DNA from 4 places in the Streptomyces sp. NPDC001927 genome. Region 1 is predicted to be linked to each of the others. Evidence: riboswitches for the same ligand, from Rfam matches in the RefSeq annotation. Region 1 holds a riboswitch; each other region holds the start of a gene.
The links. Region 1 has a riboswitch for cobalamin ahead of ACWCO8_RS36230 (energy-coupling factor ABC transporter permease). Riboswitches for the same ligand answer to the same signal wherever they lie in the genome.

Region 1 (7,778 bases):
GTCGGGAAGTGGGAGAAGGATCGTCCGGTGGCGCCTGGCCCGCCTTGGAAGAGGGTGTCGCCGGTGAAGACGGTGTTCAGCGCCGGGGCGTACAGGCAGACCGAGCCGGGGGTGTGACCGGGCGTGTGCAGGACCTGGAGGGCGACTCCGGCGATCTCCAGCATCTGACCGTCGTCGAGGTGGTCGTCGGGAAGCCGGTCCGGGTGGGTCTGCTGCCACAGCGGCAGGTCGTCGCGGTGCAACAGGATCGGCGCGGCGGTGGCGTCGGCCAGGGTCGGGGCGTTGTCGACATGGTCGTTGTGCGCGTGGGTGGAGATGATCGCACGCAGCGTACGTCCGCCGAGTGCGGCCTCGATGGCGTCGGCGTCGTGGGCGGCGTCGATGACGATGGCCTCGGTGTCGTCGCCGACGATCCAGACGTTGTTGTCGACCTTCCACTCACCACCGTCGAGGGCGAAGGTGCCGGAGGTGACGAGTCGGTCGATGCGGGTCCCCATCAGAAGACCACCACCGAGCGCAGGACGTCGCCCTCGTGCATCCGGTTGAACGCCTGCTCGATGTCGCCGAGGCCGATGGTCTCGCTGACGAAGGACGCGAGGTCGAGGCGGCCCTGCTGGTGCAGGTCGATGAGCATCGGGAAGTCACGGGAAGGGAGGCAGTCGCCGTACCAGGAGGACTTCAGCGCGCCGCCGCGGCCGAAGACGTCCAGGAGCGGAAGGTCCAGCTTCATGTCCGGGGTGGGAACACCGACCAGAACGACCGTGCCGGCCAGATCGCGGGCGTAGAACGCCTGCTGATACGTCTCGGGGCGGCCGACCGCCTCGATGACGACATCGGCACCATGGCCGCCGGTGAGGGCGCGAATCGCCTCGACGGGATCCGTGGAGCGGGAGTTGACGGTGTGAGTGGCGCCCATCGTCTTGGCCATCTCCAGCTTGCGGTCCTCGATGTCCACCGCGATGATCTTCGCCGCGCCCGCCAGCCGAGCCCCTGCGATCGCCGCGTCCCCGACGCCACCGCAGCCGATGACCGCGACGGAGTCGCCTCGGCCGACCTGGCCGGTGTTGATGGCGGCGCCGATACCCGCCATCACACCGCAGCCGAGAAGACCGGCGACGGCCGGGGAGACCCCGGCGTCGACCTTGGTGCACTGGCCCGCGGCCACAAGGGTCTTCTCGGCGAAGGCACCGATACCCAGAGCCGGAGCGAGCTCGGTGCCGTCCAGCAGGGTCATCTTCCGCTTGGCGTTGTGCGTGTCGAAGCAGTACCAGGGGCGCCCGCGCAGACAGGCGCGGCACTGGCCGCACACCGCACGCCAGTTGAGAATCACGAAGTCCCCAGCGGCGATGTCGGTGACGCCCTCACCGATGGACTCCACGACGCCCGCGGCTTCGTGGCCGAGCAGGAACGGGAAGTCGTCGTTGATGCCGCCCTGCTTGTAGTGGAGATCGGTGTGGCACACCCCGCACGCCTGGATCTTCACCACCGCCTCGCCGGGGCCGGGGTCCGGAACGATGATCGTCTCCACCCTGACAGGCTCGTTCTTGCCCGGTGCGATCACTGCTTGAACTTGCTGGGACACCCTGTCCACCTTGCCGTTGTCGTGAATGGGGCCTGCGCGCCAAAGCCGTGTCGCAGGCAGCGACTCCGACCGCGCAGGACTGCGCCCGATCCGCAGCGAGACCATCCTCGCTGCTGATCGGGCTGCCCGTCACGGCGACATGGGCTCCGCCGGCCTGAACCACCGCGGGACCGGGCACCCTGGCCGACCTTCGTCGGCGGCCTTCGCGGGTAGCAGCTCAGCTCATCGCCTCGACCGGATGTGCGGTGCCAGCAGTTCGATCGCTTCCTCCCAGCGGAAGCCACCGCCTCCTGCCTCTGGGCGGTGCGGGTCGTAGCTACCGATCGAGACCCCCATCTCACGAAGTTCGGAGATGCTTCGCCGGTACGCCGGGTGCTCCGCCAGGGCGGAGTTCGCGTACGGCAGGACAGCGGTGGGGATGCCCATTCCGTACGCCTCGCACAGGAGGGCCAGCGCGAGGTTGTCGGCGAAGCCCGCGGCCCACTTGTTGACCGTGTTGAAGGTCGCGGGGGCGGCCACGATGGCGTCCGCCGGCGGCAGGGGCCGATCGTCACCCGGCGCCCTCCAGGCAGAACGGATCCCGAAGCCGGTCTGCGTCTCGATCGCAGGGACGTCGAGGAAGGGCAGGGCATGTGGAGTGGCGATGACGCCGACGTCCCAGTTTCGCTCCTGTGCCACCGTGATCAGCTTGCCGACCTCGTCGGCGATCCCGGCGGCACAGACGACGACGTACAGGAACGGCTTGCGCTGCGGATCCGTCACGCGAGTCCCCTTGAGCGCCAGTAGTCCGCGAGCATCTCCGCCGGCCAGCTCGGTTCGCGTACGTCGCCCCTCGGTCCCATCTCCTGGAAGTCCGGGTGCAGACGGATGATCGCCTGCCCTCCCCAGTGGTCGTCCGTGGGCTCGACCCGCCCCCCGACCACGGTCCCGATCGACGTGATCTCCAACGATTGCGTCATGCGCTCCCCTTCATGCCTCGCCCTAACCGGTCCAATCTATGCGTGGGCCAGAGGACAGCGCACCAGTCGACCACCATCACGCTGGCGCCGCGGACGCGGGGGCGGAATGCGCCGGCCTGGACGAATGGCCGGTCAACAGCGCAACCTGGCCCGCTGCCTCTTCCTCCACCCCGTCGCCCGTCAGCTCTTCCCCGACTGGGGCCGTCAGATCACCGCATGCGTCGCCCGCCTGTGCTCCGTCGCCGGCACCACCCCCGACACCCCAGACGCCTCCGACTTGACCAACCTCGTCGGCGAACTCCTCCTGAGGAGCCCCGACTTCGCGGGACTATGGGAACGCTACGAAGTCACCGGCCGTAAGCCCGCGCACAAGACCTTCAGCACCCACAGGTCGGAACGGTCACCCTCACCGCGCAGTCATCGCACGTGGAGGGCACAGTGATGGAGTCACAGGCGCGAGGCTGGCCGGGTCCACAGTCCCGTCTACGCTCCGTCCGACGCGCAATACTGCGCGGTCCCGTGATTCCTCGAAGCCCGCAATCAGCGTGGCACCGGAACCACCCGCATCCAACCGATGACGCACCGGTGCGTACCCACGACCTCGGGTCGATAATTGCGCCATGATGCGCATTCGCAAAGCTCATTCGCACCACACGAACCTGACGCTTCACCAGCAAAGTCAGCGTGGAGTCAGCATCAGTACCGCCCGGAACCGCCCTTCAGCGCCCCGCACCGCCGAGATCAACAACTCGCCTCACATGACCTGACCTGCAAGAACCCTGCTCAGTGGCTCGCCTGCTCATCTCACCAGGAGGTAACCCATGAGGATGCTGATCAACGTCCCGGAGACCGTCGTCGTCGATGCCCTGCGCGGAATGGCCGCCGCGCATCCTGAGCTCCGTGTCGATGTGGAGAACCGGGTCGTGCTGCGGCGGGACGCGCCCGTCGACGGGAAGGTGGGGCTGGTTTCCGGGGGTGGGTCCGGGCATGAGCCGTTGCATGGGGGGTTTGTGGGGCCCGGGATGTTGGCGGCCGCGTGTCCTGGGGAGGTGTTCACCTCGCCCGTGCCCGATCAGATGGTGCGGGCCGCCGCCGCGGTCGACAGTGGGGCCGGGGTGTTGTTCGTCGTCAAGAACTACACCGGTGACGTCCTCAACTTCGAGATGGCCGCCGAGCTCGCCGAGGACGAGGGCATCCAGATCGCGAAGGTGCTCGTCGACGACGACGTGGCCGTGACCGACAGTCTGTACACCGCCGGGCGGCGCGGCACCGGGGCGACGCTCTTCGTGGAGAAGATCGCCGGGGCCGCCGCCGAGGAGGGGGCGCCTCTGGAGCGGGTCGAGGCGATCGCGCGGCGGGTGAACGAGCGGTCCCGGAGTTTCGGCGTGGCCTTGAGTGCCTGCACTACTCCCGCGAAGGGCAGTCCTACCTTTGAACTGCCCGAGGGTGAGCTGGAGTTGGGCATCGGGATTCATGGCGAGCCCGGGCGGGAGCGGCGCGCGATGATGACCTCGCGCGAGATCGCCGACTTCGCTGTCGACGCCGTGCTGGAGGACCTGCGGCCGTCCGGTCCCGTCCTCGCCCTGGTGAACGGGATGGGGGCCACGCCGCTGCTCGAACTGTACGGGTTCAACGCCGAGGTGCAGCGCGTCCTTGCCGAGCGCGGGGTGCCCGTCGCCCGTACGCTCGTCGGCAACTACGTGACCTCGCTCGACATGGCGGGCTGCTCCGTGACCCTCTGCGAGGCCGACGAGGAGCTGCTGCGGCTCTGGGACGCGCCCGTTCAGACGGCCGCCCTGCGGTGGGGTCGGTGAGGGTGGAAATGGACTCGCTCGAACAGTTCGATGCCGAATTCTTCCGGCGGTGGCTGGGCGCCGCCGCTGCCGCCGTCCACCGGGAGGCCGACCGGCTCACCGAGCTCGACTCGGCGATCGGCGACGCCGACCACGGTGCCAATCTGAAGCGGGGTTTCGCCGCCGTCACGGAGGTGCTGGACAAGGAGCCGCCCGCCACGCCGGGGGCCGTACTCGTCCTCGCCGGGCGGCAGTTGATCTCCACCGTCGGCGGGGCGTCCGGGCCGCTGTACGGGACACTCCTGCGCCGTACCGGCAAGGCGCTCGGCGACGCCGGCACGGTGACGCGGCAGGACCTTGCGGCGGCGCTGGCCACCGGGGTCGCCGCCGTCGGTCAGCTCGGCGGGGCCCAGGTCGGCGACAAGACGATGCTGGACGCGCTCGTGCCCGCCGCCGAGGCGCTCGGCACCTCCTTCGCCGCCGCCCGGGACGCGGCCGAGGCCGGCGCCCTCGCGACCGTACCCCTGCGGGCGCGCAAGGGCCGGGCCAGCTATCTGGGCGAGCGGTCGGTCGGGCATCAGGACCCCGGGGCGACGTCGTCGGCGCTGCTGATCGCCGCGCTCGCGGAGGTGGCCGCCGCATGACCGGTCAGGTGGGCATCGTGCTCGTCTCGCACAGCGCGGCCGTGGCCGACTCCGTCGCCGCCCTGGCCCGGGGGCTCGCAGGCGGCGGGGCGACCGCGCCGGTCGCCGCCGCCGGAGGCACCCCCGACGGGGGCCTCGGCACCAGCTCCGAGCGGATCGTCGAGGCGGCGAAGGCGGTCGACGGGGGCGCCGGCGTGGCCCTCCTCGTCGACCTCGGCAGCGCCGTCCTGACCGTCAAGGCGCTCCTCGCCGAGGGGGACGAGCTGCCGGAGGGAGCGCGTCTCGTCGACGCGCCCTTCGTCGAAGGTGCCGTCGCCGCGCTCGTCACCGCGAGCGCGGGCGGGGACCTGGACGCGGTGACGGCCGCGGCGGCTGAGGCGTACACGTACCGGAAGGAGTGAGCGAGGGGAACGAGGGGGTGAGGGGGCGCGCGGAGATCTGTCGCACACCGTCCCGGGGCGTACCCGTGTTGTGATGTACCTGGTCAACCCACTAATGTCACAGCGCCTTGGTGTACGGGAAACCGGTGCGGTACCGGTGCGGCCCTCGCCACTGTGATCGGGAAGTCCGGCTCCATCCCTCCGGGGAAGCCACTGGACCACCGCGGGAGACCGCGGCGGTGTGGGAAGGCGGAGCCGCGGCGGCATGACCCGTCAGCCAGGAGACCGGCCAAGGTGCGTTGTCCATCCACGAGGTGCTGGAGAGGGTCTCCCAACCATGCATATAGCCGAGGGGTATCTACCCCCGTTGCACGCGGCCGCCTGGGGCGTCGCGTCCGCCCCCTTCGTCGTCCACGGCGTCCGCGCGCTGACCCGTGAGGTCAAGGCCAACCCCGAGTCCACTCTGCTGCTCGGCGCGTCCGGCGCGTTCACGTTCGTCCTGTCCGCGCTCAAGATCCCGTCGGTCACGGGCAGTTGCTCGCACCCGACCGGTACGGGCCTGGGCGCCATCCTGTTCCGTCCGCCGGTGATGGCGGTCCTGGGCACGATCACCCTGTTGTTCCAGGCGCTGCTGCTCGCGCACGGCGGGCTCACCACGCTCGGCGCCAACGTGTTCTCGATGGCGATCGTCGGGCCGTGGGCCGGATTCGGTACGTACTGGCTGCTGCGCCGGTTCGACGTGCCGCTCATGGTGAGCGTGTTCTTCGGAGCGTTCGTCGCGGACCTGTCGACGTACTGCGTGACCAGCGTCCAGCTCGCGCTGGCCTTCCCCGACCCGGGCAGCGGTGTGGTCGGGGCGCTGGCCAAGTTCGGTTCCATCTTCGCGGTCACGCAGCTGCCGCTCGCCGTCAGCGAGGGTCTGCTCACGGTCCTCGTGATGCGGCTGCTCACGCAGTCCAGCAAGGCGGACCTGACCCGGCTCGGGGTCCTGCTCCCGTCCCGGAAGAAGAACGAGAACGCGGAGGCGAGCGTCTGATGAGCCGGAACGCGAAGATCAACTCCCTGCTCCTGCTCGTCGTCGCGGCCCTTGCGGTGCTCCCGCTGGTCCTGGGCCTCGGCGACCACAAGGAGGAGCCGTTCGCGGGCGCGGACGCCGAGGCGGAGGCGGCGATCACGGAGATCGCTCCCGACTACGAGCCGTGGTTCAGCCCGCTGTACGAGCCGGCCTCCGGCGAGATCGAGTCGGCGCTGTTCGCCCTGCAGGCCGCGCTCGGCGCCGGTGTGCTGGCGTACTACTTCGGCGTGCACCGGGGCCGTAAGCAGGGCGAGGCCCGCGCCGAGGCGAAGGCGCTGCGGTCGGGGGCGGCGTCCGGCGCGGCAGCGTCCGGCTCGGCAGTGTCCGGCGACGCGTAACCGCCGCCGGTGCTGCCGATCGACGCGGCGGCGCACAGCAGTCGCTGGCGCCGCCGTCACCCGTGCGAGAAAGCCGTCCTCGGCTTCGGCCTGACACTGTGCGCGGTCTGTCTGCCGCCGTGGCCGGGTGCCGTCCTGGTCGCGGCGGCCACCCTCGCCGTCCTCCTCGGTCCCGCGGGGGTGCCGGGGCGTCAGCTGTGGCGCGCGTTCCGCATCCCGCTGGGCTTCTGTGTGACGGGGGCGATCCCGCTCCTGTTCGAGGTGGGCGGGGCGCGGGGGCTCGTCGTGTTCGCGCAGGACGGGCCGGTCCGCGCCGGTGAGCTGCTGCTGCGGACCTCGTCGGCGTCCCTGGGCGTCCTGCTGTTCGCCTTCACGACGCCCGTCTCGGACCTGCTGCCCCGGCTTGTACGGGCCGGGGTGCCGGCGCCCGTGGTGGACGTGGCGCTCGTGATGTACCGGATCAGCTTTCTCCTTTTGGATTCCCTATCCAAGATCCGACAGGCGCAGGCGGCCCGCCTCGGGCTGACGACCCGGGCGGCGACCTGGCGTTCGCTCGCCGGGCTCGGCGCGACGGCGTTCGTCCGCGCCTTCGACCGGGCGCAGCGGCTGCAGACCGGGCTCGCCGGGCGAGGCTACGACGGGACGCTGCGCGTCCTGGTGCCCGAGGCCGCGGTCTCGGGCCGCTTCCTCGCCTCGACGGCCGGCCTGCTCACCGGGCTCGTCGCCCTCACTCTCGTACTGGAAAGGTCCCTGCCGTGAGCCCCGCACCCCCTGTCGTGGAACTGGTGAAGGCCACGTTCGCCTACGAGGACGGCCCGGTCGTCCTCGACAGCGTCGACTTCGCCGTGCCGGAGGGCCGGGCGCTCGCGCTGCTCGGCCGCAACGGCGGCGGCAAGACGACGCTGCTGCGGCTGCTGAGCGGCGGCCTGCGCTGCGGCGGCGGGTCGCTCCGGCTCGACGGTACGGAGGTGTCGTACGACCGGAAGGGGCTGACGCGGCTGCGGACG
Region 2 (7,778 bases), on a different contig from region 1:
CACCCTTCTTGATGCCCTGCAGCTGGTCGCCCGTCCGCGCCAGGGTGAGCAGCAGGAACGAGTCGACCATCTCGGCCACGGCGGTCTCGGACTGACCGACACCGACGGTCTCGACGAGGACCACGTCGTAGCCCGCGGCCTCCATCACGATGATCGACTCGCGCGTCGCCTTGGCGACCCCGCCCAGCGTCCCCGCCGTCGGCGAGGGCCGGACGAAGGCCGCCGGGTCCACGGCGAGGCGCTCCATCCGTGTCTTGTCGCCGAGGATGGAGCCGCCGGTCCGGCTGGACGACGGGTCGACGGCGAGCACCGCGACGCGGTGACCGGCGCCGGTCAGCATCGTGCCGAAGGCGTCGATGAACGTCGACTTGCCGACGCCCGGCACCCCGCTGATCCCGATGCGCCGCGCCCGGCCGCTGTGCGGCAGCAGCTCGGTGAGCAACTGCTGTGCAAGCGCCCGGTGTTGGGGACGGGTGGACTCGACGAGCGTGATCGCGCGTGCCACGACGGCACGCTTCCCGTCGAGCACCCCCTTCACATACGCGTCGAGGTCGATCACAGCTCGTGCCCGAGGCCGTCCGACAGTCGCCGTACCAGGTCGTGGGCCGCGTCCGGGATCACCGTGCCGGGCGGGAAGACGGCGGCCGCGCCCATCTCCAGGAGCGTCGGCACGTCCTGCGGCGGGATCACCCCGCCCACCACGATCATGATGTCCTCGCGGCCCTCCGCCGCCAGCTCCTCCCGCAGCGCCGGTACGAGCGTGAGGTGGCCGGCGGCCAGCGAGGACACCCCGACGATGTGCACGTCCGCCTCGACGGCCTGCCGGGCGACCTCGCCGGGGGTCTGGAACAGCGGGCCGACGTCCACGTCGAAGCCCAGGTCGGCGAAGGCGGTGGCGATCACCTTCTGGCCTCGGTCGTGGCCGTCCTGGCCCATCTTGGCGACCAGGATGCGCGGCCGGCGGCCCTCGGCCTCGGCGAAGGCGTCGACCAGGGTGCGGGTGCGTTCGACGGACGGGGACTGCCCGGCTTCGGTGCGGTACACACCGGAGATCGTACGGATCTGGCTCGCGTGCCGTCCGTACACCTTCTCCAGGGCGTCGGAGATCTCACCGACGGTCGCCTTGGCGCGCGCCGCCCGAACGGCCAGCTCGAGCAGGTTGCCCTCGCCGCCCGCGGCCCGGGTGAGCGCGTCGAGCGCGTCCTGGCACGCGGTCTCGTCCCGCTCCTCGCGCAGCCGCCGCAACTTGGCGATCTGCTGGGCGCGTACGGAGGAGTTGTCGACCTTGAGCACGTCGATCTGCTCGTCGGAGTCCACCCGGTACTTGTTCACGCCGATCACCGGCTGGCGCCCGGAGTCGATGCGCGCCTGGGTCCTGGCCGCGGCCTCCTCGACGCGCAGCTTCGGGATGCCGGCGTCGATGGCCTGCGCCATGCCGCCCGCGCGCTCGACCTCCTGGATGTGCTTCCAGGCGCGGCGGGCCAGGTCGTACGTCAGCTTCTCGACGTACGCGCTGCCGCCCCAGGGGTCGATGACCCGGGTCGTGCCGGACTCCTGCTGGATGAGCAGCTGGGTGTTGCGGGCGATCCGCGCCGAGAAGTCGGTGGGCAGCGCGAGCGCCTCGTCGAGGGCGTTCGTGTGCAGCGACTGGGTGTGGCCCTGCGTGGCCGCCATCGCCTCGACGCAGGTCCGCGTCACGTTGTTGAAGACGTCCTGGGCGGTCAGCGACCAGCCCGAGGTCTGCGAATGGGTGCGCAGGGAGAGCGACTTGACGTTCTGCGGCTCGAACTGCTTGACCAGCTTGGCCCAGAGCAGGCGGGCCGCCCGCATCTTGGCGATCTCCATGAAGAAGTTCATGCCGATCGCCCAGAAGAAGGAGAGCCGGGGCGCGAACGCGTCGACGTCCAGGCCCGCTTCGCGCCCCGCCCGGATGTACTCGACGCCGTCGGCGAGGGTGTACGCGAGCTCCAGGTCGGCCGTCGCGCCCGCCTCCTGGATGTGGTAGCCCGAGATGGAGATCGAGTTGTAGCGCGGCATCCGCTGCGAGGTGAAGGCGAAGATGTCGGAGATGATCCGCATCGACGGCTTCGGCGGGTAGATGTAGGTGTTGCGGACCATGAACTCCTTGAGGATGTCGTTCTGGATGGTCCCGGCCAACTTCTCGGGCGGTACGCCCTGTTCCTCCGCCGCGACGATGTACAGCGCGAGCACGGGCAGCACCGCGCCGTTCATCGTCATCGACACCGTCATCTTGTCCAGCGGGATGCCGTCGAAGAGCTGGCGCATGTCGTAGATCGAGTCGATCGCCACGCCCGCCATGCCGACGTCACCGGTCACGCGCGGGTGGTCGCTGTCGTAACCCCGGTGGGTGGGCAGGTCGAAGGCGACCGAGAGCCCCTTCTGACCGGCCGCCAGATTGCGCCGGTAGAAGGCGTTGGACTCCTCGGCCGTGGAGAAGCCGGCGTACTGCCGGATCGTCCAGGGCTGGTTGACGTACATCGTCGGGTACGGGCCCCGCAGGTACGGCGCCATGCCCGGGTACGTCCCCAGGAAGTCGAGGCCCTCCAGGTCCTGGCCGGTGTACAGCGGCTTGACCGCGATGCCCTCCGGGGTCTCCCAGAGCAGGTCGTCACCGCCGGCGGCCTTCTTCACGGCGGTGCGCCACTCGTCGGCGCTTCCGTCGGCGGCCGGGGTACCCAGCTCGATCCCGGAGAAGTCGGGGACGGACATCAGGACACTCCCATCCGGTCAAGGGTGGCGACGAGCACGGCGACCGTGTCGCAGCCCGCGAAGACATAGCTGTCGACACCCGCGTACTGCGCGGGCCGGCCCGCGAGGAACACATGCCCCGCGCCTGCGGCCCGCAGCTCGCGCGCGCGTTCCTCCGCCTGTTCCTCGTAGAGCGCGTCGCTGGAGCAGAGGCACGCCTCGCTCGCCCCGCTCTCCTCGAAGGTGCCCTCGGTGACGGCCTCGATACCGCCCGCCTGGAAGAGGTTGGCGGCGAACGTGGCGCGTGCCGTGTGCGCGGCGGCGGGGCCGAGCGTGGCGAGGTAGATCCGCGGCCGGGCGCCGGTCGCGGCGAGGTGCGCGTCGGAACGGGCGCGCAGCGCCTCGAAGGCGTCGTCGCGGCGGACCCGGGGGAGCCCGCCGGACGGCGGCTCGGGCGCGGGTTCGCGGACGACGGGGTTCTCGGCGAGGTTCGGGAACTCGCTGACGCCGGTGACGGGTTCGCGGCGCTTGGCGAGCTTCGCGCTGCGGGCCGACCAGGTCTCGGCGAGCCGGTCGCCGATCATCCCGGAGCGCAGCGCGGCGGCCTGGCCGCCGGCGCTCTCGATCGTCTGGAAGAACTCCCAGCCCGCGTGGGCGAGTTCGTCCGTGAGCCGCTCCACGTACCAGGAGCCGCCCGCGGGGTCGATGACCCGGGCGAGGTGCGACTCCTCGACGAGGATGGTCGAGGTGTTGCGGGCGATGCGGCGCGCGAACGCGTCCGGCAGCCCGAGCGCGTGGTCGAAGGGAAGCACGGTGACGGAGTCGGCGCCGCCCACGCCCGCGGCGAGCGTGGCCACGGTGGTGCGGAGCATGTTCACCCACGGGTCGCGCCGGGACATCATCACCGGGGAGGTCACCGCGTGCTGCCGCTGCGCGCCCGCGCCGCTCGCCCCGCTGACCTCGGCCACCCGGGCCCAGAGCCTGCGCGCGGCACGGAGCTTGGCGATGGTGAGGAATTGGTCCGCCGTGGCCGCGTACCGGAACTCCAGCTGGCCGAGGGCCTGTTCGACGGAGAGTCCGGCCTCCGTGAGCTGCCGCAGATAGGCGACGCCGGTCGCGAGGGCGCACCCCAGCTCCTGCGCGGCCGAGCCGCCGGCCTCGTGGTACGGCAGCGCGTCCACGGTCAGCGCCCGCAGGCCCGGGTACTCCTCGACGCAACGCCCGGCGAGGCCGACGGCGGGGGAGAGGTCGTGGGGCCGGCCCGTGCGGGCCTCCAGGCCGAGGGGGTCGGCGCCCAGGTTGCCGCGCGCCGCCTCCGGGGCGACGCCCCGCTCCTCGTACAGTCCGAGCAGCTCGCGCGCGGCCGCCTCCACGTCCTGCCCGGCGTCGAGGACGACCGGCGCGAGGTCGAGGTAGACGCCGTCGAGAGTCCGGCCGAGGCTGCCGAGGGGGATGCCGCCCTCGCCGACGACCAGCCAGAGCGAGGTGACGCCGTTCTCCAGGTCGGCGAGGACCGTCCCGGCGTCCGCGGTGGTGTGCCGCTGGCGCACGTCCCAGCCGCCGACCGTGTTCCCCTCGGGGCGCCCGGACCGTACGAAGGGCGCGAAGCCGGGCAGGCCGGGCTCGGGGGCGGTGTCCTCGGCGGCATAGAGGGGACGGACGCGGAGCGCGTCCTCCAGGGCGGTGGACAGGGCGTCCTCGGCCGCCGGGCCCTCCACGTCCTTGCCCGACTTGCGCAGTACCCCGGCTACCAGGTGCTGCCACTGTTCACGGGACGCGTCGGGGAATTCGGCGGCGAGGGCGAGCCCGTCGTCGGGAAGGACTGTCATGCTCGGATGGTAGGACAGCTCGCTCAGATGACAGCAGTGCACACCGCTGTGACCTTGCCCTCTCCAAGCAGGTCTTGAAGCCGCGGGCGACTCCGCTCTACTAAGGGGTGTCGCAGGTTCACCCGGCCGGGGGTGGATTTACTAGGACGTCCAACTATATAGTCGCGGCGAAGGCCCGCGGTGCAGGGAAGCCGGTGTGATTCCGGCGCGGTCCCGCCACTGTGACCGGGGAGTACGCCGTCGAGCAGCACGCCACTGACGAGTGATGTCGGGAAGGCGGACGGCGCGCGCTGATCCGGGAGTCAGGATACCGGCCGCGGGATGTTCCGTGTTGTCCACGAGGATGGAGCTGACACGCATGGCACCGGTGCGCCCGCACACTCCCCGCGGATCCGGCCGACGGGCACCCGCCCGTCGAGGACCCCGTCGAGCAGGACTCCACCACCCCACGACCGTCAGGACCTGACGGCGCCTCGCCATTCGCGCTCTCGCGCCGTACACCGCCACCACCCCGCCGCACCATCACGCCCCACCGGCGTGCGCGGGTCGTGGCGGCCTCCGGCGCGCCATCCGGATCACCTGACGAGAGCAGGCACTCATGGTCCGCGCACAAGACACCACCCCCGTCCGCGAGTTGACCCACTTCATCGGCGGCAGGCACACCCCGGGAACCTCGGGCGCCTACGGCGACGTGTACGACCCCAACACCGGCCAGGTCCAGGCCCGCGTGCCCCTCGCGAACCGGGCCGAGACCGAGGCCGCCGTTGCCGACGCCGCCCGGGCGCAGCGCGACTGGGCCGCCTGGAACCCGCAGCGCCGCGCCCGGGTCCTCCTGCGCTTCCTCCAGCTCGTCGAGCAGGAGAAGGACGAGCTCGCCCGGCTGCTCTCCTCCGAGCACGGCAAGACCGTCGCCGACGCCCACGGAGACCTCCAACGCGGCCTGGAGGTCGTGGAGTTCGCCGCCGGCATCCCGCACCTCCTCAAGGGCGAGTTCACCGACAATGCCGGCACCGGCATCGACGTCCACTCGCTGCGCTCCCCGCTCGGCGTCGTCGCCGGCATCACGCCGTTCAACTTCCCCGCGATGATCCCGCTCTGGAAGGCCGCCCCCGCCCTGGCCTGCGGAAACGCCTTCATCCTCAAGCCCTCGGAGCGCGACCCCTCCGTACCGCTGCGGCTCGCCGAGCTCTTCCTGGAGGCGGGTCTTCCGGCGGGCGTCCTCAACGTCGTCAACGGCGGCAGGGTAGCCGTCGACACCCTCCTCGACGATCCCCGCGTCGCCGCCCTCGGCTTCGTCGGCTCCACCCCCGTCGCCGCGCACGTCTACGCCACCGCCGCCGCCCACGGCAAGCGCGCCCAGTGCTTCGGCGGCGCCAAGAACCACATGATCGTGATGCCGGACGCCGACCTCGACCAGGCGGTGGACGCCCTCATCGGCGCCGGGTACGGCTCGGCCGGCGAGCGGTGCATGGCCGTCTCGGTCGCCGTCCCCGTCGGCGAGGACACCGCCGACGCCCTCGTCGCCCGGCTGAAGGAGCGCATCGGCACGCTGAAGATCGGCCGGAGCGACGACCCGGACGCCGATTTCGGGCCGCTGGTCGGCCCGGACGCCGTCGACCGGGTCCGGAAGTACATCGGCATCGGGGTCGAGGAGGGAGCCGAACTCGTCGTCGACGGACGCGACTTCGTCCTTCCCGGGCACGAGGGCGGCTTCTTCGCCGGGGCCTCCCTCTTCGACCGGGTCACCCCGGACATGCGCGTGTACCAGGAGGAGATCTTCGGCCCCGTGCTCTGCGTGGTCCGCGCCGCCGATTACGAGGAGGCCCTGCGGCTGCCCAGCGAGCACCTCTACGGCAACGGCGTGGCGATCTTCACACGCGACGGCGACACCGCCCGCGACTTCACCCGGCGCGTCGACACCGGCATGGTCGGCGTCAACGTACCCATCCCGGTGCCGGTGGCGTACCACACCTTCGGCGGCTGGAAGCGGTCCGGCTTCGGCGACCTGAACCAGCACGGACCGGACGCCATCCGCTTCTACACCCGCACCAAGACCGTGACCTCGCGCTGGCCCGCCGGGCTCCGCGAGGGCGCGAGCTTCACGATCCCCACGATGGGCTGAGCGCCCATGACCACGACCCTGCTCACCGAGGACCAGCGGGCCCTGGTCGAGACCACCCTCGACTTCGCCCAGGACCACCTCGCCCCGCACGCCCTGGACTGGGACCGCGACAAGCACTTCCCCGTCGACGTCCTGCGCAAGGCCGCCGGACTCGGACTCGGCGGCGTCTACGTCCGCGAGGAGTCCGGCGGCTCCGGCCTCACCCGCTCCGACGGCGTCCTCGTCTTCGAGACCCTCGCCTCCGGCTGCCCGTCCATCGCGGGCTACCTCTCCATCCACAACATGGTCGCCTGGATGGTCGACCACTACGGCGACGACGCCCAGCGCCGCCGGTGGCTTCCGCGCCTGTGCGCCATGGACGACCTGGCCAGCTACTGCCTGACCGAGCCCGGCGCCGGATCGGACGCCGCCGCGCTCACCACCCGGGCCGTGCGCGACGGCGACCACTGGGTGCTCACCGGCGTCAAGCAGTTCATCTCCGGGGCGGGCGCCTCCCAGCTGTACCTGGTGATGGCCCGCACCGGGGGCGACGGCGCCGACGGCGTCTCCGCGTTCCTCGTCGACAAGGACGACCCCGGGCTCTCCTTCGGGCCCGACGAGCGGAAGATGGGCTGGAACGCCCAGCCCACCCGCCAGGTCGTCCTGGACGCTGTCCGGGTCCCCGCCGACCGGCTCCTCGGGGTCGAGGGCCAGGGCTTCCGCATCGCCATGAACGGCCTGAACGGCGGTCGGCTCGGCATCGCGGCCTGCTCCCTCGGCGGGGCCCGCAGCGCCCTCGACCGCAGCCTCACGCACCTCGCCGACCGGCAGGCGTTCGGGCGGCGGCTCCTCGACGCCCAGGCCCTCCGCTTCCGCCTCGCCGACATGGCGACCGAACTCACCGCCGCCCGCGCCCTGGTCCAGCAGGCCGCCCACGCCCTCGACCGCGGCGACCCCCGGGCGCCGGAGCTGTGCGCGATGGCCAAGCGGTTCGCCACCGACACCGGCTACTCCGTGGCCGACCGGGCGCTCCAACTGCACGGCGGCTACGGCTACCTCAGCGAGTACGGCATCGAGAAGATCGTCCGCGACCTGCGGGTCCACCAGATCCTGGAAGGAACCAACGAGATCATGCGCGT
Region 3 (7,778 bases), on a different contig from region 1:
AGCGCCGCAAACTGGAACTGGCCCACCTGGTCACCCGCCCTGCGGACCTGCTCCTCCTCGACGAACCGACCAACCACCTGGCCCCCGCCCTCGTAGAAGAACTGGAGGCCGCCCTCGCCCACTACCCCGGCACCCTCGTGATCGTCACCCACGACCGCCGCCTCCGCGCGGGCTTCCGAGGCCGCCGACTCGAACTGGCCCCGGCCAAGGAGTCCGCCGCGCGCGGCGCCTAGGCTGCCCGTCGTGCACCAGGCCGACGACGCAGTGACCACCGCGCTCAACGCGCATGTGAGGCGCTTCTTCGGCGGGCTGACCGTCCGCCCCGTCGACCATGCCCTGCCCGACAGAACGCGCGGGACGGATCCGCGCTTCCGCGTCCTGGAGGTCGCGCCCGGCGGGCCGAACGACCCCTGGACGTATGTGACGGCGGGGTGCTGCCGCGGGGACGACCGGGGCCTGGAGTTCGTCATGACGGCGCCGGTCTCCGACCCCCGCTTCGCCGACCTGCTCGCCATGGTGGTGAGCTATCACCGGGACCCGGCGGACCGTCCGCTGGACCTCGGCCACAGCCTGCCGATCGGCGAGCCGTGGCTCCCCGGGTCGGCCTGCACGCACCTGCTCGTCAGCCTGCCGTACCTGCACGGGCCCGACCTGGAGCACTGTCCGCTGCCCGACGGCACGGCCGCCCGCTTCCTGTGGCTGCTGCCGGTGACCGACTCCGAGATCGCGTACCGCCGCGAGCACGGCACGGAGGCGCTGGAGCGGCTCTTCGACGAGGCGGCGATCAACCCCGTCGACCCGCACCGCGCCCCCGTGACCTGAAGGCGTCAGTCCTCCCCGTCACCCTCCAGGTCGCCCTCCGTCTCCAGGAAGACCTGGCGCAGGGCGGCCAGGGTCTGGGGGTCCGGCTTTTCCCACATGCCTCGGGACTCGGCTTCCAGGAGGCGTTCGGCGATGCCGTGGAGGGCCCAGGGGTTGGCTTCCTTCAGGAAGGCCTGGTTCTCCGGGTCGAGGACGTACGTCTCCGTCAGCTTGTCGTACATCCAGTCGGCGACCACGCCCGTCGTCGCGTCGTAGCCGAAGAGGTAGTCGACCGTCGCCGCCAGCTCGAACGCGCCCTTGTAGCCGTGGCGGCGCATCGCCTCGATCCACTTCGGGTTGACCACGCGGGCGCGGAAGACCCGCGAGGTCTCCTCGACCAGGGTGCGGGTGCGGACCGTCTCCGGGCGGGTGGAGTCGCCGATGTACGCCTCCGGGGCCGTGCCCGTGAGCGCGCGGACGGTCGCCACCATGCCGCCGTGGTACTGGAAGTAGTCGTCGGAGTCGGCGATGTCGTGCTCGCGCGTGTCCGTGTTCTTCGCGGCGACGGCGATCCGCTTGTACGCCGTCTCCATCTCCGCGCGCGCCGGGCGGCCTTCGAGGCCGCGGCCGTACGCGTAGCCGCCCCACACCGTGTACACCTCGGCGAGGTCCGCGTCCGTCCGCCAGTCGCGCGAGTCGATCAGCTGGAGGATGCCCGCGCCGTACGTGCCGGGCCGCGAGCCGAAGATCCGGGTCGTCGCGCGCCGCTCGTCGCCGTGCTCGGCGAGGTCCGCCTGCGCGTGCGCCCGTACGTAGTTGTCCTCGGCCGGCTCGTCGAGCCCCGCAGCGAGCCGTACGGCGTCGTCGAGGAGGCCGATGACGTGCGGGAACGCGTCCCGGAAGAAGCCCGAGATGCGCAGCGTGACGTCGACGCGCGGGCGGCCCAGCTCGGCGAGCGGGATCGGCTCCAGGCCGTTCACCCGGCGCGAGGCGTCGTCCCACGTGGGACGGATGCCCAGCAGGGCCAGGGCCTCCGCCACGTCGTCGCCCGCCGTGCGCATCGCGCTCGTACCCCACAGGGAGAGGCCGACCGAGGTCGGCCACTCGCCGTTGTCGGAGCGGTAGCGCTCCAGGAGCGAGTCGGCGAGCGCCTGGCCGGTCTCCCACGCGAGGCGGGAGGGGACGGCCTTGGGGTCGACCGAGTAGAAGTTCCGGCCGGTCGGAAGCACGTTGACCAGGCCCCGGAGGGGCGAGCCGGACGGGCCGGCGGGCACGAAGCCGCCGTTCAACGCGTGGACGGCGTGGGTGAGTTCGTCGGTCGTCGCCGCCAGGCGCGGGACGACCTGCTCGCACGCGAAGCGGAGGACCGCGGCTACATCGGGGCCGTAACCCTCGGCCACCGACGCGACCGCGTCCACCGACCAGTCCGCCGCCTCCATCGCCTCGACCAGCTCGCGCGCCGTCGCCTCCGCCTCGTCGGCGGTGGTCCGGGTCGCGGCCGACTCGTCCAGGCCGAGGGCCTCACGGAGACCCGGGAGGGCCTGCGTACCGCCCCAGATCTGCCGGGCGCGCAGGATCGACAGGACCAGGTTGACCCGCGCCTCGCCCACCGGCGCCCCGCCGAGCACGTGCAGACCGTCCCTGATCTGCGCGTCCTTGACCTCGCAGAGCCAGCCGTCGACGTGCAGCAGGAAGTCGTCGAAGCCGTCGTCCTCCGGGCGGTCCTCCATCCCCAGGTCGTGGTCGAGCTTCGCCGCCTGGATCAGCGTCCAGATCTGCGCCCGGATCGCGGGCAGCTTCGACGGGTCCATCGAGGAGATCTGCGCGTACTCGTCGAGCAGCTGCTCCAGGCGCGCGATGTCGCCGTACGAGTCGGCGCGGGCCATCGGCGGCACCAGGTGGTCCACGAGCGTGGCGTGCACGCGCCGCTTGGCCTGCGTGCCCTCGCCCGGGTCGTTGACCAGGAAGGGGTAGACGAGCGGGATGTCGCCCAGCGCCGCGTCCGGGCCGCACGCGGCCGACAGGCCCGCGTTCTTGCCCGGCAGCCACTCCAGGTTGCCGTGCTTGCCGAGGTGGACCATCGCGTCCGCCCCGAAGCCGCCGTCCTCGGCGCGCGCCGCGATCCAGCGGTAGGCGGCCAAGTAGTGGTGGGACGGCGGGAGATCGGGGTCGTGGTAGATCGCGATCGGGTTCTCGCCGAAGCCGCGCGGCGGCTGGATGAGGATCAGCAGGTTCCCGCGCCGCAGCGCGGCGAGGACGATGTCGCCCTCGGGGTTGCGGGACCGGTCGAGGAACATCTCGCCGGGCGCCGGGCCCCAGTGCTCCTCGACGCCCTCGCGCAGCTCCTGCGGCAGGGTCGCGTACCAGCGCTTGTAGTCGGCGGCCGGGATACGGACGGGGTTGCGGGCGAGCTGCTCCTCGGTGAGCCAGTCCTGGTCGTGGCCGCCGGCCTCGATCAGGGCGTAGATCAGCTCGTCGCCGTCGCCGGAGACCAGGCCCGGGATCTCGTCCTCGGCCCCGAAGTCGTACCCCTCGGCGATCAGCCGCCGCAGCAGGGCGACGGCGGAGGCGGGGGTGTCCAGGCCGACCGCGTTGCCGATCCGGGAGTGCTTCGTCGGGTACGCGGAGAGAACGAGCGCGAGCTTCTTCTCGGCGTTCGGGATGTGCCGCAGCCGGGCGTGACGCACGGCGATCCCGGCGACGCGGGCGGCGCGCTCGGTGTCGGCGACGTACGCCGGGAGCCCGTCCTCGTCGATCTCCTTGAAGGAGAACGGGACGGTGATCAGACGGCCGTCGAACTCGGGCACGGCGACCTGGCTGGCCGCGTCCAGCGGCGAGAGACCCTCGTCGTTCTCCTCCCAGGCCGCCCGCGAACCGGTCAGGCAGAGCGCCTGCAGGATCGGTACGTCGAGGGCGGCGAGCGCGCCCGCGTCCCAGGCGTCCTCGTCGCCGCCGGCCTGCGCCTCGGCGGGCTTGGTGCCACCGGCGGCGAGGACCGTGGTGACGATCGCGTCCGCGCGCTTCAGCGTCTCGATCAGCTCGGGCTCGGGGGCGCGCAGGGAGGCGACGTACAGCGGCAGGGCGCGGGCGCCGGCGTCCTCGATCGCCTCGCAGAGGGAGTCGACGAAGGCGGTGTTCCCGCTCATGTGGTGGGCGCGGTAGTACAGCACGGCGACGGTCGGGCCGTCGGTCGTCCGGGCCGTGCGCTCCAGCGGCCCCCAGGTCGGCGCGGCGGCCGGGGCCTCGAAGCCGTGGCCGGTCAGCAGCACGGTGTCGGAGAGGAACCGGGCGAGCTGCTCCAGGTTGGCCGGTCCGCCGTGCGCCAGGTAGGCGTGGGCCTCGGTGGCGACGCCGACGGGGACGGTGGAGGCCTCCATGAGCTGGGCGTCCGGGGCCTGTTCACCGGAGAGCACGACCAGCGGCTTTCCGGCGGCGCGCAGCGCGTCGAGGCCGTCCTCCCAGGCCCGCAGCCCGCCGAGGAGCCGGACGAGCACGAGGTCGGCGCCGTCGAGGAGACCGGGAAGGTCGTCCAGGGAGAGCCGGGAGGGGTTGGCGAACCGGTACGCGACCGGACCGCCGGCCGCGCGGGCGCTGAGCAGGTCGGTGTCGGAGTGCGACAGCAACAGAATTCGCATGCGTGCGCAGGCCTTCCTCGGGGTTGTCCGCGCCCCGGGTGGTCGTTTGGACGGCGGGAGTTCCTGACTCACCCGGCCCCTCACGGGACCTGGCTCACAGTGGCGGGACCGCGCCGGATTCTCACCGGGCTTCCTCCCCGGGGTCCTGGGACCCCATGCCGATCTGCATAGTAGATCGTGCCTCTTCGGGGCCGGGTCTGGGCCGCTGACGACGTGGGTATGCTCGCCGCCATGCCGCCCACCCCACCCACAACACCCAACCCGGGCGAACCGCCCATACGGGACCGTGGTGACGCCTGCCCCGGGGCGCTTCGGCTGCACGCCGCCGACGACGGGCGACTCGCCCGACTCCGGCTGCCAGCAGGAGTTTTGACGGTACGTCAGACACTCGTACTGGCCTCGGTGGCCGAGGAGCTCGGCGACGGGCGAGTCAGTGTCACCTCCCGAGGGAACGTGGAGCTGCGCGGGCTCGGTGAGGGGTGCGGGGGCGAGCTGGCCGAGCGGCTCTCGGAGGCCGGGCTGCTGCCCTCCCAGACCCATGAGCGGGTCCGGAACATAGTGGCCTCGCCGGCGGCCGGGCTCGACGGACTCGGCCACGGTGACGTGCAGTTGTGGGCCCGCGAGCTGGACGCGCTGCTGTGCGCGCGGCCCTGGACGGCGGCCCTGTCCGGCCGGTTCCTCTTCGTCCTGGACGACGGGCGCGGCGATGTGGTCGGGCTCGGCGGAGATGTGACGTTGATCGCAGGAGAGGGTTCGGTACGGGTACGGGTCGGCGACCAGCTCGTCCGCGTCCCCGCCGCCGACGCGCCCCGGGCCGCGCTCGCCGCAGCCGGCGCCTTCCTGGACGCCGCCCGGACCGCCGGGAACGGGGCCTGGCGGGTGCGGGAGCTGCCGGAGGGCCACGAACCGGAGCTGGCGGCCGCCCTCGCGGGGGCCGGGATCGAGGCGGAGCCCGTACCGGCGACCGAACCCCCACCCGCTGCCCCACCCACCCCCGGCCCCCTCGGCCCGCACGCCCTGCACGTCCTCGCGCCCCTCGGGCGGCTGAGCGCCGCCCAGCTGCGGGCGCTCGCCGCGAGCGGGGGCGCGGTGCGGCTCACCCCCTGGCGCGGGGCCGTCGTCACCGGCCTCGCCGACCAAGGCGCCGTCGCGCGCCGGCTGGGTGAGCTCGACGCGTACGGGCTCATCACCGACCCCCGCTCCCCCTGGGCCGGCGTCGGCGCCTGCACCGGGCTTCCCGGCTGCGCCAAGTCCCTCGCCGACGTGCGCGCGGACGCCGTCCCGGGCGACGTTCCCGGCCACCGAGGGCTCCCCGTCCACTTCTCCGGGTGCGAGCGGCGCTGTGGTCACCCGCAGGCCCCCGCGTGGGTCGACGTCGTCGCCACCGGCGAGGGCGCGTACCTCGTGGCCGGGCGCCCCACCCTCCGTACCGACCTCCCCGAAGCCGTCGCGGCGGCCCGCGTCCCCTCAGCAACCACGAGATGAGCGAGAGCACCAGGATGTTCGACTACGAGAAGGACGGCGCGGAGATCTACCGCCAGTCCTTTGCCACGATCCGCGCCGAGGCGGACCTCGGGGGGCTGCCCGCCGACGTCGCCCAGGTCGCCGTCCGCATGATCCACGCCTGCGGCATGACCGACCTCGTCCGCGACATCGCGCACTCCCCGCAGGTCGTCACCCGCGCCCGTGCCGCGCTGCGCGCCGGCGCGCCGATCCTGTGCGACGCCCAGATGGTCGCCAGCGGCGTCACCCGCAAGCGGCTGCCCGCCGACAACGAGGTCGTCTGCACGCTCTCCGACCCGTCCGTGCCCGCGCTCGCCGCCGAACTCGGCACCACCCGCAGCGCCGCCGCCCTCGAACTCTGGCGCGACCGCCTCGAAGGCTCCGTCGTCGCCATCGGCAACGCGCCCACCGCCCTCTTCCACCTCCTGGAGATGGTCGCCAAGGGCGCGGGGAAGCCCGCCGCCGTCCTCGGCATCCCGGTCGGGTTCATCGGCGCCGCCGAGTCCAAGGAGGCCCTGGCGGCCCAGACTCTCGGCCTCGACTACCTCGTCGTACGCGGCCGGCGCGGCGGCAGCGCCATGACCGCCGCCGCGATCAACGCCCTCGCCCACGAAGCGGAGATCCAGGCATGAGCGGGTCCACGACCGGCAAGCTGTACGGGGTCGGCCTCGGGCCCGGCGACCCGGAGCTGCTCACGCTCGCGGCCGTCAAGGCCATCGCGGGCGCCGACGTGATCGCGTACCACTCGGCCCGGCACGGCCGGTCCATCGCGCGCTCGATAGCGGCCGAGCACATCCGGGCCGACCAGATCGAGGAGCGGCTGATGTACCCGCTCACGGTCGAGACCACGGACCACCCCGGCGGCTACCGGGGCGCCCTCGACGACTTCTACGCGGAGGCCGCCGCCCGGCTCGCCGCCCACCTGGACGCCGGTCGCACGGTCGCCGTGCTCGCGGAGGGCGACCCGCTCTTCTACGGCTCGTACCAGCACATGCACAAGCGGCTCGCGGACCGCTACGACACCACCGTCATCCCCGGTGTCACCTCGGTCAGCGCGGCCGCCGCCCGGCTCGGGGAGCCGCTGTGCGAGGCGGAGGAGGTCCTGACGATCATCCCCGGCACCCTGCCCGAGGACGAGCTGACGGCCCGGCTCGCGGGCACCGACTCGGCGGTCGTGATGAAGCTCGGCCGGACGTTCCCGACCGTGCGGCGCGCCCTGGAGCGGGCGGGCCGGCTCGAGGACGCGCGGTACGTGGAGCGGGCGTTCATGGCGGGCGAGCGGACGGAGATCCTGGCGGACGTGGACCCGGAGACGGTCCCGTACTTCTCGGTGGCCGTGCTGCCCTCCCGTATCGACCAGGCCCCGCCGGTGCGCGAGCGGGGCGAGGTCGTCGTCGTCGGCACAGGACCCGCGGGCGCACCCTGGCTGACGCCCGAGTCGCGCGGCGCCCTCGTCAACGCCGACGACCTCGTCGGCTACACCACGTACCTCGACCGGGTCCCGGCCCTGCGCCCCGGGCAGCGCCGGCACGGCTCGGACAACAAGGTCGAGTCCGAGCGGGCCGAGTTCGCGCTCGACCTGGCGCGGCGCGGGCGGCGGGTCGCGGTCGTCTCGGGCGGCGACCCGGGTGTCTTCGCCATGGCGACGGCGGTCCTGGAGGTGGCGTCCGAGGATCGGTACGCGGATGTGCCGGTACGGGTCCTGCCGGGTGTGACGGCCGCGAACGCGGCGGCCGCCGCGGCGGGCGCCCCGCTCGGCCACGACTACGCGACCATCTCGCTCTCCGACCGGCTCAAGCCCTGGGAGGTCATCGCGGCCCGGCTGCGCGCGGCGGCCGA
Region 4 (7,778 bases), on a different contig from region 1:
TGCCAGAGTCTGAGTGCGGCCCGCCGGACCCCACAGGCACCGACCGGAGCCGGGACCCGATTCGCGCCCTGATGTCGGCCATCCCGGCGATGCGACGGCCTGGAGTGGCCAGATTGCTCACCTCCGCCCCGTCGGGCGCCGGCGGGCCGCGACCCACAGTGAGACACCTAGTGCCACACCGCAGGAGCCCCACGGGAGAGCCGTGCGCGGCTTGGCAAACGCAACAGAACCAAGGAGACGGTGACGATCATGGCAGCGACGAACCCGACCGCGGAGCAGCTCGCCCAGCGCTGGGCGACCGACCCGCGCTGGGCCGGCATCGAGCGCACGTACACCGCGGAGGACGTGCTGCGGCTGTCCGGCAGCGTCCGTGAGGAGCACACCCTGGCCCGGCGCGGCGCCGAGCGGCTCTGGCGGCAGCTCCACGACCTCGACTACGTCCACGCGCTCGGCGCGCTCACCGGCGGCCAGGCCGTCCAGCAGGTGCGCGCGGGCCTCCAGGCCATCTACCTCTCCGGCTGGCAGGTCGCCGCCGACGCCAACCAGGCCGGCCACACCTACCCCGACCAGAGCCTCTACCCGGTCAACTCGGTGCCGCAGGTGGTCCGTCGGATCAACAACGCCCTGCTGCGGGCGGACCAGATCGCCACGGCCGAGGGCGGCGACGACACCGACTGGCTCGCGCCGATCGTGGCCGACGCCGAGGCCGGGTTCGGCGGCCCGCTCAACGCCTTCGAGCTGACCAAGGCGATGATCGCGGCCGGTGCGGCAGGCATCCACTACGAGGACCAGCTGGCGTCCGAGAAGAAGTGCGGCCACCTCGGCGGCAAGGTCCTCGTGCCCACCGCCCAGCACATCCGAACCCTGAACGCGGCCCGCCTCGCCGCCGACATCGCCGACACCCCGACCCTGGTCGTCGCCCGCACCGACGCCCTGGCCGCGACCCTGCTGACCAGTGACGTCGACGAGCGCGACGCCGAGTTCGTGACCGGCGAGCGCACGGCCGAGGGCTTCTACCGCGTCCGTAACGGCATGGGCCCGGTCATCGCGCGCGGCCTCGCCTACGCCCCGTACGCCGACCTCATCTGGGTCGAGACGGGCACCCCTGACCTGGCGCAGGCGCGGGAGTTCGCCGAGGCGATCCACGCGCGGTACCCGGACCAGATGCTCGCGTACAACTGCTCGCCGTCCTTCAACTGGAAGGCGGCCCTGGACGACGACCAGATCGCCAAGTTCCAGCGCGAACTGGGCGCGATGGGCTACAAGTTCCAGTTCATCACGCTGGCCGGCTTCCACTCCCTCAACCACGGCATGTTCGACCTCGCCCGCGGCTACGCCGAGCACGGCATGACCGCCTATGTCGACCTGCAGGAGCGGGAGTTCGCCGCGCAGGCGCAGGGCTTCACCGCCGTCAAGCACCAGCGCGAGGTCGGCACGGGCTACTTCGACCTGGTCTCCACCGCCGTCAACCCTGCCTCCTCCACCACGGCCCTGGCCGGCTCGACGGAGGAAGAGCAGTTCCACTAGGCCCCTTCCTCGGGTCCCCGAGCCGCCGAAGCCGGGGACCCTCCCGCCGCCACCCCAGGAGAATCCGATGCCCACCACCGCGCTGACCCACCGTGTCCGCGTTCTCGCCGCACCGGGTGACCGGCACGCCGAGATCCTCACCCCCGCCGCCCTGGACTTCGTCGGGAAGCTGGCGGAGGCGTTCGGCGAACGCCGACTGGACCTGATGAAGGAGCGCCGCCGCCAGGCTCTGCGCCTGGCCGGCGGGGCCCCGCTGGCCTTCTCCCCGGTCACCGCCACCGTCCGCGACGACCTCGCGTGGCGGGTCGCGCCACCGGCGCCCGGTCTGACCGACCGGCGGGTCGAGATCACCGGTCCGCCGGACCGCCGCATGGCGGTCCACGCCCTCAACTCCGGTGCCCGCGTGTGGATGGCGGACTTCGAGGACGCCACGGCACCGACCTGGGAGAACGTCGTCGGCGGCCAGCTCGTCCTGCGCGACGCGATCGACCGGCGGATCGACTTCACCGGCGAGGACGGCAAGGAGTACCGGCTCGCCGACCGCGACCGGCTCGCCACGATCGTCGTCCGGCCGCGCGGCTGGCACCTCCTGGAGGAGCACCTGGAGTTCGACGGCACCCCGGTGCCCGCCTCCCTCGTCGACTTCGGCCTGTACTTCTTCCACTGCGCCCAGCGCCAGATCGACGCGGGCCACGGCCCGTACTTCTACCTCCCGAAGCTGGAGAACCGGTACGAGGCTCGGCTGTGGAACGACGTTTTCCTGCTGGCGCAGGAGCTCCTCGGCATCCCCCGGGGCACGGTCCGCGCCACCGTGCTCATCGAGACGATCACGGCCGCGTTCGAGATGGAGGAGATCCTCTACGAGCTGCGCGAGCACAGCTCGGGTCTCAACGCGGGTCGCTGGGACTACCTGTTCAGCCTGATCAAGACCTTCGGCCACCGCACCGACTTCCTCCTGCCCGACCGGGCGAAGGTCACCATGACCGCCCCGTTCATGCGGGCCTACACCGAACTCCTGGTGCACACCTGCCACAAGCGCGGCGCGCACGCGATCGGCGGGATGGCGGCCCAGGTGCCGAGCAAGGATCCGTCCGCCCACGAGGCGGCGCTCGCCAAGGTGCGGCTCGACAAGGAGCGGGAGGCGGAGGACGGCTTCGACGGCTCCTGGGTCGCCCATCCCGGGCTCGTCCCGGTCTGCCGCGAGGTGTTCGACGGCGTGCTCGGCGACCTGCCCGACCAGATCCACCGGACGCGGGACGACGTGGAGGTGACCCCGGCGGACCTGCTGTCGGTACGCCGGATCAGTGGACCGCCCACCCAGGAGGGCCTCCGCACGAACATCGCGGTCGCGCTCGGCTACTTCGCGGCCTGGCTGCGCGGTCAGGGCGCCGTCGCCCTGGACGGGCTGATGGAGGACGCGGCGACCGCGGAGATCGCGCGCGTCCAGATCTGGCAGTGGGTGCGGCACCGGCTGATCGACCGGGAGACCGTCGTACGGCTGCTCGACGAGGAGCTCGACACGCTCGGCGCCCAGTACCCGTGGGCCCCACTGGAGGAGGTGCGGGCGATCTTCGAACGGAACGCCCTCAGCGGTGAACTGCCGCTGTTCTTCACCCCGGACGCCTACTCCCGCCACCTCGTGCGCCACGCGGAGCCCCGGTCATGAGCGCCGCGATCACGGGCGCCGAGGAGATCACCCGCGTCGGGGTGGTCGGCGGCGGCCAGATGGGGGCGGGTATCGCGGAGGTCTGCGCGCGGGCCGGACGGCACACGATCGTCTGCGAGACGGACGCCGTGACCGCCCGGGCCGCGCGGGAGCGGGTGACCGCCTCCCTGGACCGTGCCGTACGCCGGGGCAAGCTGGAGCCGGCCGCCGCGCAGGGCGCCCTCGACCGGCTCGTCTTCACCGGCGATCTCGAGGAGTTGGCCGACCGCCAGCTCGTGATCGAGGCCGTCGTCGAGAACGCGGACGCGAAGACCGAGGTGTTCACCCGTCTCGACAAGATCGTCGAGGATCCCTCGGCGGTACTGGCGACCAACACCTCCTCGCTGCCCGTGATGCGCCTCGGCATGGCGACGAGCCGCGCCGACCGGGTGGTGGGCCTGCACTTCTTCAACCCCGTGCCGGTGCTGCCGCTGGTGGAGGTCGTGAGCTCGCTGCACACCGCGCCGGACACGGTCGCCCGCGTGGAGCGCTTCGCGACGGACGTCCTCGGCAAGACGGTCGTCCGCTCGCAGGACCGGGCCGGGTTCGTCGTCAACGCGCTGCTCGTGCCGTACCTCCTCGCCGCGATCCGTATGGCCGAGTCCGGCTTCGCCACCGCCGCCGACATCGACGCCGGCATGGAGCTGGGCTGCGCCCACCCGATGGGCCCGCTGAAGCTGGCCGACCTCATCGGTCTCGACACCGTCGCCTCGATCGCGGAGTCGCTGTACGAGGAGTTCAAGGAGCCCCTCTACGCGCCGCCCCCGCTGCTCCAGCGGATGGTGGAGGCGGGGCTGCTCGGCCGCAAGACGGGCCGGGGGTTCCACCCGTACCCCGGCCGGGGCTGACCCCCGGGACTGCGGGGGCGGACCTGCGGGCGTGTCTCACCTCACCATCCGTATGGTGGACATCTCCCGACACAGCGCTGAACAGCCCCTTAGGGTGGCCGGTGCAGCTGGTTCGCCCCGTCAGCCGGACGGGATGCGTCGTAAGAGGGAACCCGGTGGGAATCCGGGACTGCCCCGCAGCGGTGAGCGGGAACGACCGCCGTCATACGCACTGGACCCGTACGGGTCTGGGAAGCGACGGCCAGTAGGTGTCCTCCCCCGTGGAGGATGTGCCCGCGAGTCCGAAGACCTGCCAACTGCCCGCGTACCGACCATGCGTACGCGGACATTCCGGTGACCTCGAGGGCGGGTCGGCGACCACACGAGACGGAGACACGCGCGTACGGCGCGAGGTCGGCCGTCCGGTCGGTCTCCCCTTCGCGCTCTCGTCCCGTCGCCGGGATCTCAGGGATTCATCTCGCGAAGGAGATCTCCGTGACCACCAAGCCCGCAGCCGCGGCAGCACGGGCCACCGTGTACGGCTACCCCCGTCAGGGGCAGCACCGGGAACTGAAGAAGGCGATCGAGGGGTACTGGAAGGGCCGCGTCACCGCCGACGCCCTCCGGACCACCGCCGCCGAACTGCGCCGCTCCCACTGGAGCCGGCTCGCCGAAGCGGGCGTCCACGAGGTGCCGACCGGCGACTTCTCCCTCTACGACCACGTCCTGGACACCACCGTCATGGTCGGCGCGATCCCCGCGCGGCACCGCGACGCCGTCTCCGCCGATCCCCTCGACGGCTACTTCGCCATGGCACGCGGTACGCAGGACGTCGCGCCGCTGGAGATGACCAAGTGGTTCGACACCAACTACCACTATCTGGTCCCCGAGTTGGGACCCGACACGGTCTTCACGGCGGACTCCGCCAAGCAGGTCGCCGAGCTGACGGAGGCCCTCTCCCTCGGCCTGACGGCCCGTCCGGTCCTCGTCGGCCCCGTGACCTATCTGCTCCTCGCCAAGCGCGCGCCCGGGGTGGCCGCCGACTTCGACCCGCTGACGCTCCTCGACCGGCTGCTGCCGGTGTACGCCGAGGTCCTCGCCGACCTGCGGGCCGCGGGCGCCGAGTGGGTGCAGCTCGACGAGCCCGCCCTGGTCCAGGACCGCACCCCGGCCGAGCTGAACGCCGCCGCCCGTGTCTACCGCGAGCTCGGTGGCCGTACGGACCGGCCGAAGCTGCTGGTCGCCTCGTACTTCGACCGGCTCGGCGAGGCCCTGCCCGTGCTCGCCAAGGCCCCCGTCGAGGGGCTCGCGCTCGACTTCACCGGCTCCGCCGCCGCCAACCTGGAGGCCCTCGCGGCCGTGGGCGGGCTGCCGGGCAAGCGCCTGGTCGCCGGCGTGGTCGACGGCCGCAACATCTGGGTCAACGATCTGGCGAAGTCCCTGACGACCCTCGGCACCCTGCTCGGGCTCGCCGACCGGGTCGACGTGGCGGCCTCCTGCTCGCTGCTGCACGTCCCCCTCGACGCGGCCGCCGAGCGGGACATCGACCCGCAGATCCTGCGCTGGCTCTCCTTCGCCAGGCAGAAGACCGCCGAGGTGGTCACGCTCGCCAAGGGCCTGTCCCACGGCACCCCCGCGATCGCCGCCGAACTGGCCGCCAACCGGGCCGACCTGGCCTCGCGGGCGGAGTCCCCGCTCACCCGCGACCCGGCCGTGCGCGCCCGTACCGGCGCGGTCTCCGCCGCCGACACCCGCCGCTCCCAGCCGTACGCCGAGCGGGCCGCCGCCCAGCACGCCCACCTCGGTCTTCCGCTGCTGCCGACGACCACCATCGGCTCCTTCCCGCAGACGGACGAACTGCGCACCGCCCGCGCCGACCTGCGCGCGGGCCGGATCGACACGGCCGGCTACGAGGAGCGCGTCAAGGCCGAGGTCCGGGAGGTGATCGCCTTCCAGGAGAAGGCCGGTCTGGACGTCCTGGTGCACGGGGAGCCCGAACGCAACGACATGGTCCAGTACTTCGCCGAGCAGCTGACCGGGTACCTCGCGACGCAGCACGGGTGGGTCCAGTCGTACGGCACCCGGTACGTCCGGCCGCCGATCCTGGCCGGCGACATCTCGCGCCCCGCGCCGATGACGGTGCGCTGGACGACGTACGCGCAGTCCCTGACCCACCGCCCGGTCAAGGGCATGCTGACGGGACCGGTCACCATGCTCGCCTGGTCCTTCGTCCGGGACGACCAGCCGCTCGGCGAGACCGCCCGGCAGGTCGCGCTCGCCCTGCGCGACGAGGTGAACGACCTGGAGGCGGCGGGCACTTCGGTCGTCCAGGTGGACGAGCCGGCCCTGCGGGAGACCCTGCCGTTGCGCGCGGCCGACCGGGCCGCGTACCTGGACTGGGCGACGGAGGCGTTCCGGCTCTCCACCAGCGGGGTACGGCCGGACACCCAGATCCACACGCACATGTGCTACGCGGAGTTCGGTGACATCGTGCAGGCCATCGACGACCTGGACGCGGACGTGATCAGCCTGGAGGCCGCCCGTTCGCACATGCAGGTCGCCCGCGAGCTGGCCGCGCACGGCTACCCGCGCGAGGCAGGTCCCGGTGTGTACGACATCCACTCCCCGCGCGTCCCAAGCGCCGAGGAGGCCGCAGACCTGCTCCGTACGGGACTCAAGGCCATCCCCGCCGAGCGGCTCTGGGTCAACCCCGACTGCGGTCTGAAGACCCGGGGCTGGCCGGAGACCCGCGCCTCGCTGGAGAACCTGGTCGCGGCGGCGCGCACGGTACGGGGCGAGCTGCCGGCGTCCTGACCGAGCGCGCGCGAGCGGGCCAGGGCACGTGCGGGTGCCCCGGCCCGTCCCGCCGGTCGGTCGGTCAGTCAGTCAGTCAGTCAGTCAGTCGACCGGTCGGTCCGATGTCAGCGGTGGCGGAACTCAGGCGGTCGCTTGTCGACGAAGGCGGCCATGCCCTCCTTCTGGTCGGCGGTGGCGAACACCGCGTGGAACAGCCGCCGTTCGAAGCGCACGCCCTCGGTGAGCGTGGTCTCGAAGGCCCTGGCGACCGCTTCCTTGGCCATCATCGCGACCGGCAGCGACATGCCGGCGATCGTCTCGGCGACGGCGAGGGCCTCGGGGAGCAGTTCGTCGGCGGGGAGGACCCGGGAGACGAGGCCCGCGCGTTCGGCCTCGGCCGCGTCCATGGTGCGCCCGGTGAGGCACATCTCCATGGCCTTGGCCTTGCCGACCGCTCGGGTCAGCCGCTGGGAGCCGCCGATGCCCGGGATGACGCCCAGTTTGATCTCCGGCTGGCCGAAGACGGCGGTGTCGGCGGCGAGCAGGACGTCGCAGAGCATGGCGAGTTCGCAGCCGCCACCGAGGGCGTACCCGGAGACGGCGGCGACGGTCGGGGTGCGCAGCTGGGCGAGCCGGTCCCAGGCGGCGAACCAGTCCGCGAGGTACATGTCCAGGTAGCCCTGGGGCCGCATCTCCTTGATGTCGGCCCCGGCGGCGAAGGCCTTGGCCGAGCCGGTGAGGACGACGCAGCCGCACTCCGGGTCCCGGTCGAGGGCCTCGGTGGCGGCCACGACCTCGTTCATGACCTGGAGGTTCAGCGCGTTGAGGGCGCCGGGCCGGTTGAGGGTCACGAGGGCGGTGCGGCCCTTGCGTTCGACCAGGATGGTTTCGTACTCCTGCGCCTCGGGGGCGGTCATGCGTGT

Region 2: linked by a shared signal. The riboswitch ahead of ACWCO8_RS07360 (CoA-acylating methylmalonate-semialdehyde dehydrogenase) and the one ahead of ACWCO8_RS36230 (energy-coupling factor ABC transporter permease) in region 1 are both predicted to bind cobalamin.
Region 3: linked by a shared signal. The riboswitch ahead of cobN (cobaltochelatase subunit CobN) and the one ahead of ACWCO8_RS36230 (energy-coupling factor ABC transporter permease) in region 1 are both predicted to bind cobalamin.
Region 4: linked by a shared signal. The riboswitch ahead of metE (5-methyltetrahydropteroyltriglutamate--homocysteine S-methyltransferase) and the one ahead of ACWCO8_RS36230 (energy-coupling factor ABC transporter permease) in region 1 are both predicted to bind cobalamin.

The regions. Positions count from the first base shown of each region.
Region 1 is NZ_JBSFEN010000018.1:58,800-66,577, forward strand. Features, by position in the region: gene ACWCO8_RS36190 (MBL fold metallo-hydrolase) at 1-497, opposite strand, end outside; gene ACWCO8_RS36195 (S-(hydroxymethyl)mycothiol dehydrogenase) at 497-1,582, opposite strand; gene ACWCO8_RS36200 (flavoprotein) at 1,805-2,344, opposite strand; gene ACWCO8_RS36205 (hypothetical protein) at 2,341-2,541, opposite strand; partial or broken gene ACWCO8_RS36210 (MmyB family transcriptional regulator) at 2,652-2,979, shown strand; gene dhaK (dihydroxyacetone kinase subunit DhaK) at 3,363-4,355, shown strand; gene dhaL (dihydroxyacetone kinase subunit DhaL) at 4,364-4,978, shown strand; gene ACWCO8_RS36225 (PTS-dependent dihydroxyacetone kinase phosphotransferase subunit DhaM) at 4,975-5,379, shown strand; cobalamin riboswitch at 5,471-5,666, shown strand; gene ACWCO8_RS36230 (energy-coupling factor ABC transporter permease) at 5,696-6,394, shown strand; gene ACWCO8_RS36235 (energy-coupling factor ABC transporter substrate-binding protein) at 6,394-6,771, shown strand; gene cbiQ (cobalt ECF transporter T component CbiQ) at 6,781-7,530, shown strand; gene ACWCO8_RS36245 (ATP-binding cassette domain-containing protein) at 7,527-7,778, shown strand, end outside.
Region 2 is NZ_JBSFEN010000002.1:648,215-655,992, reverse strand. Features, by position in the region: gene meaB (methylmalonyl Co-A mutase-associated GTPase MeaB) at 1-559, opposite strand, end outside; gene scpA (methylmalonyl-CoA mutase) at 556-2,730, opposite strand; gene ACWCO8_RS07365 (methylmalonyl-CoA mutase family protein) at 2,730-4,538, opposite strand; cobalamin riboswitch at 4,700-4,871, shown strand; gene ACWCO8_RS07360 (CoA-acylating methylmalonate-semialdehyde dehydrogenase) at 5,137-6,660, shown strand; gene ACWCO8_RS07355 (acyl-CoA dehydrogenase family protein) at 6,667-7,778, shown strand, end outside.
Region 3 is NZ_JBSFEN010000004.1:286,613-294,390, forward strand. Features, by position in the region: gene abc-f (ribosomal protection-like ABC-F family protein) at 1-233, shown strand, start outside; gene ACWCO8_RS11885 (suppressor of fused domain protein) at 244-822, shown strand; gene cobN (cobaltochelatase subunit CobN) at 828-4,436, opposite strand; cobalamin riboswitch at 4,476-4,610, opposite strand; gene ACWCO8_RS11895 (cobalamin biosynthesis protein CobG) at 4,656-5,921, shown strand; gene ACWCO8_RS11900 (precorrin-8X methylmutase) at 5,936-6,571, shown strand; gene ACWCO8_RS11905 (precorrin-2 C(20)-methyltransferase) at 6,568-7,778, shown strand, end outside.
Region 4 is NZ_JBSFEN010000002.1:638,426-646,203, forward strand. Features, by position in the region: gene aceA (isocitrate lyase) at 250-1,527, shown strand; gene aceB (malate synthase A) at 1,595-3,193, shown strand; gene ACWCO8_RS07330 (3-hydroxybutyryl-CoA dehydrogenase) at 3,190-4,080, shown strand; cobalamin riboswitch at 4,172-4,391, shown strand; gene metE (5-methyltetrahydropteroyltriglutamate--homocysteine S-methyltransferase) at 4,555-6,873, shown strand; gene ACWCO8_RS07340 (enoyl-CoA hydratase) at 6,981-7,772, opposite strand; gene mmsB (3-hydroxyisobutyrate dehydrogenase) at 7,769-7,778, opposite strand, start outside.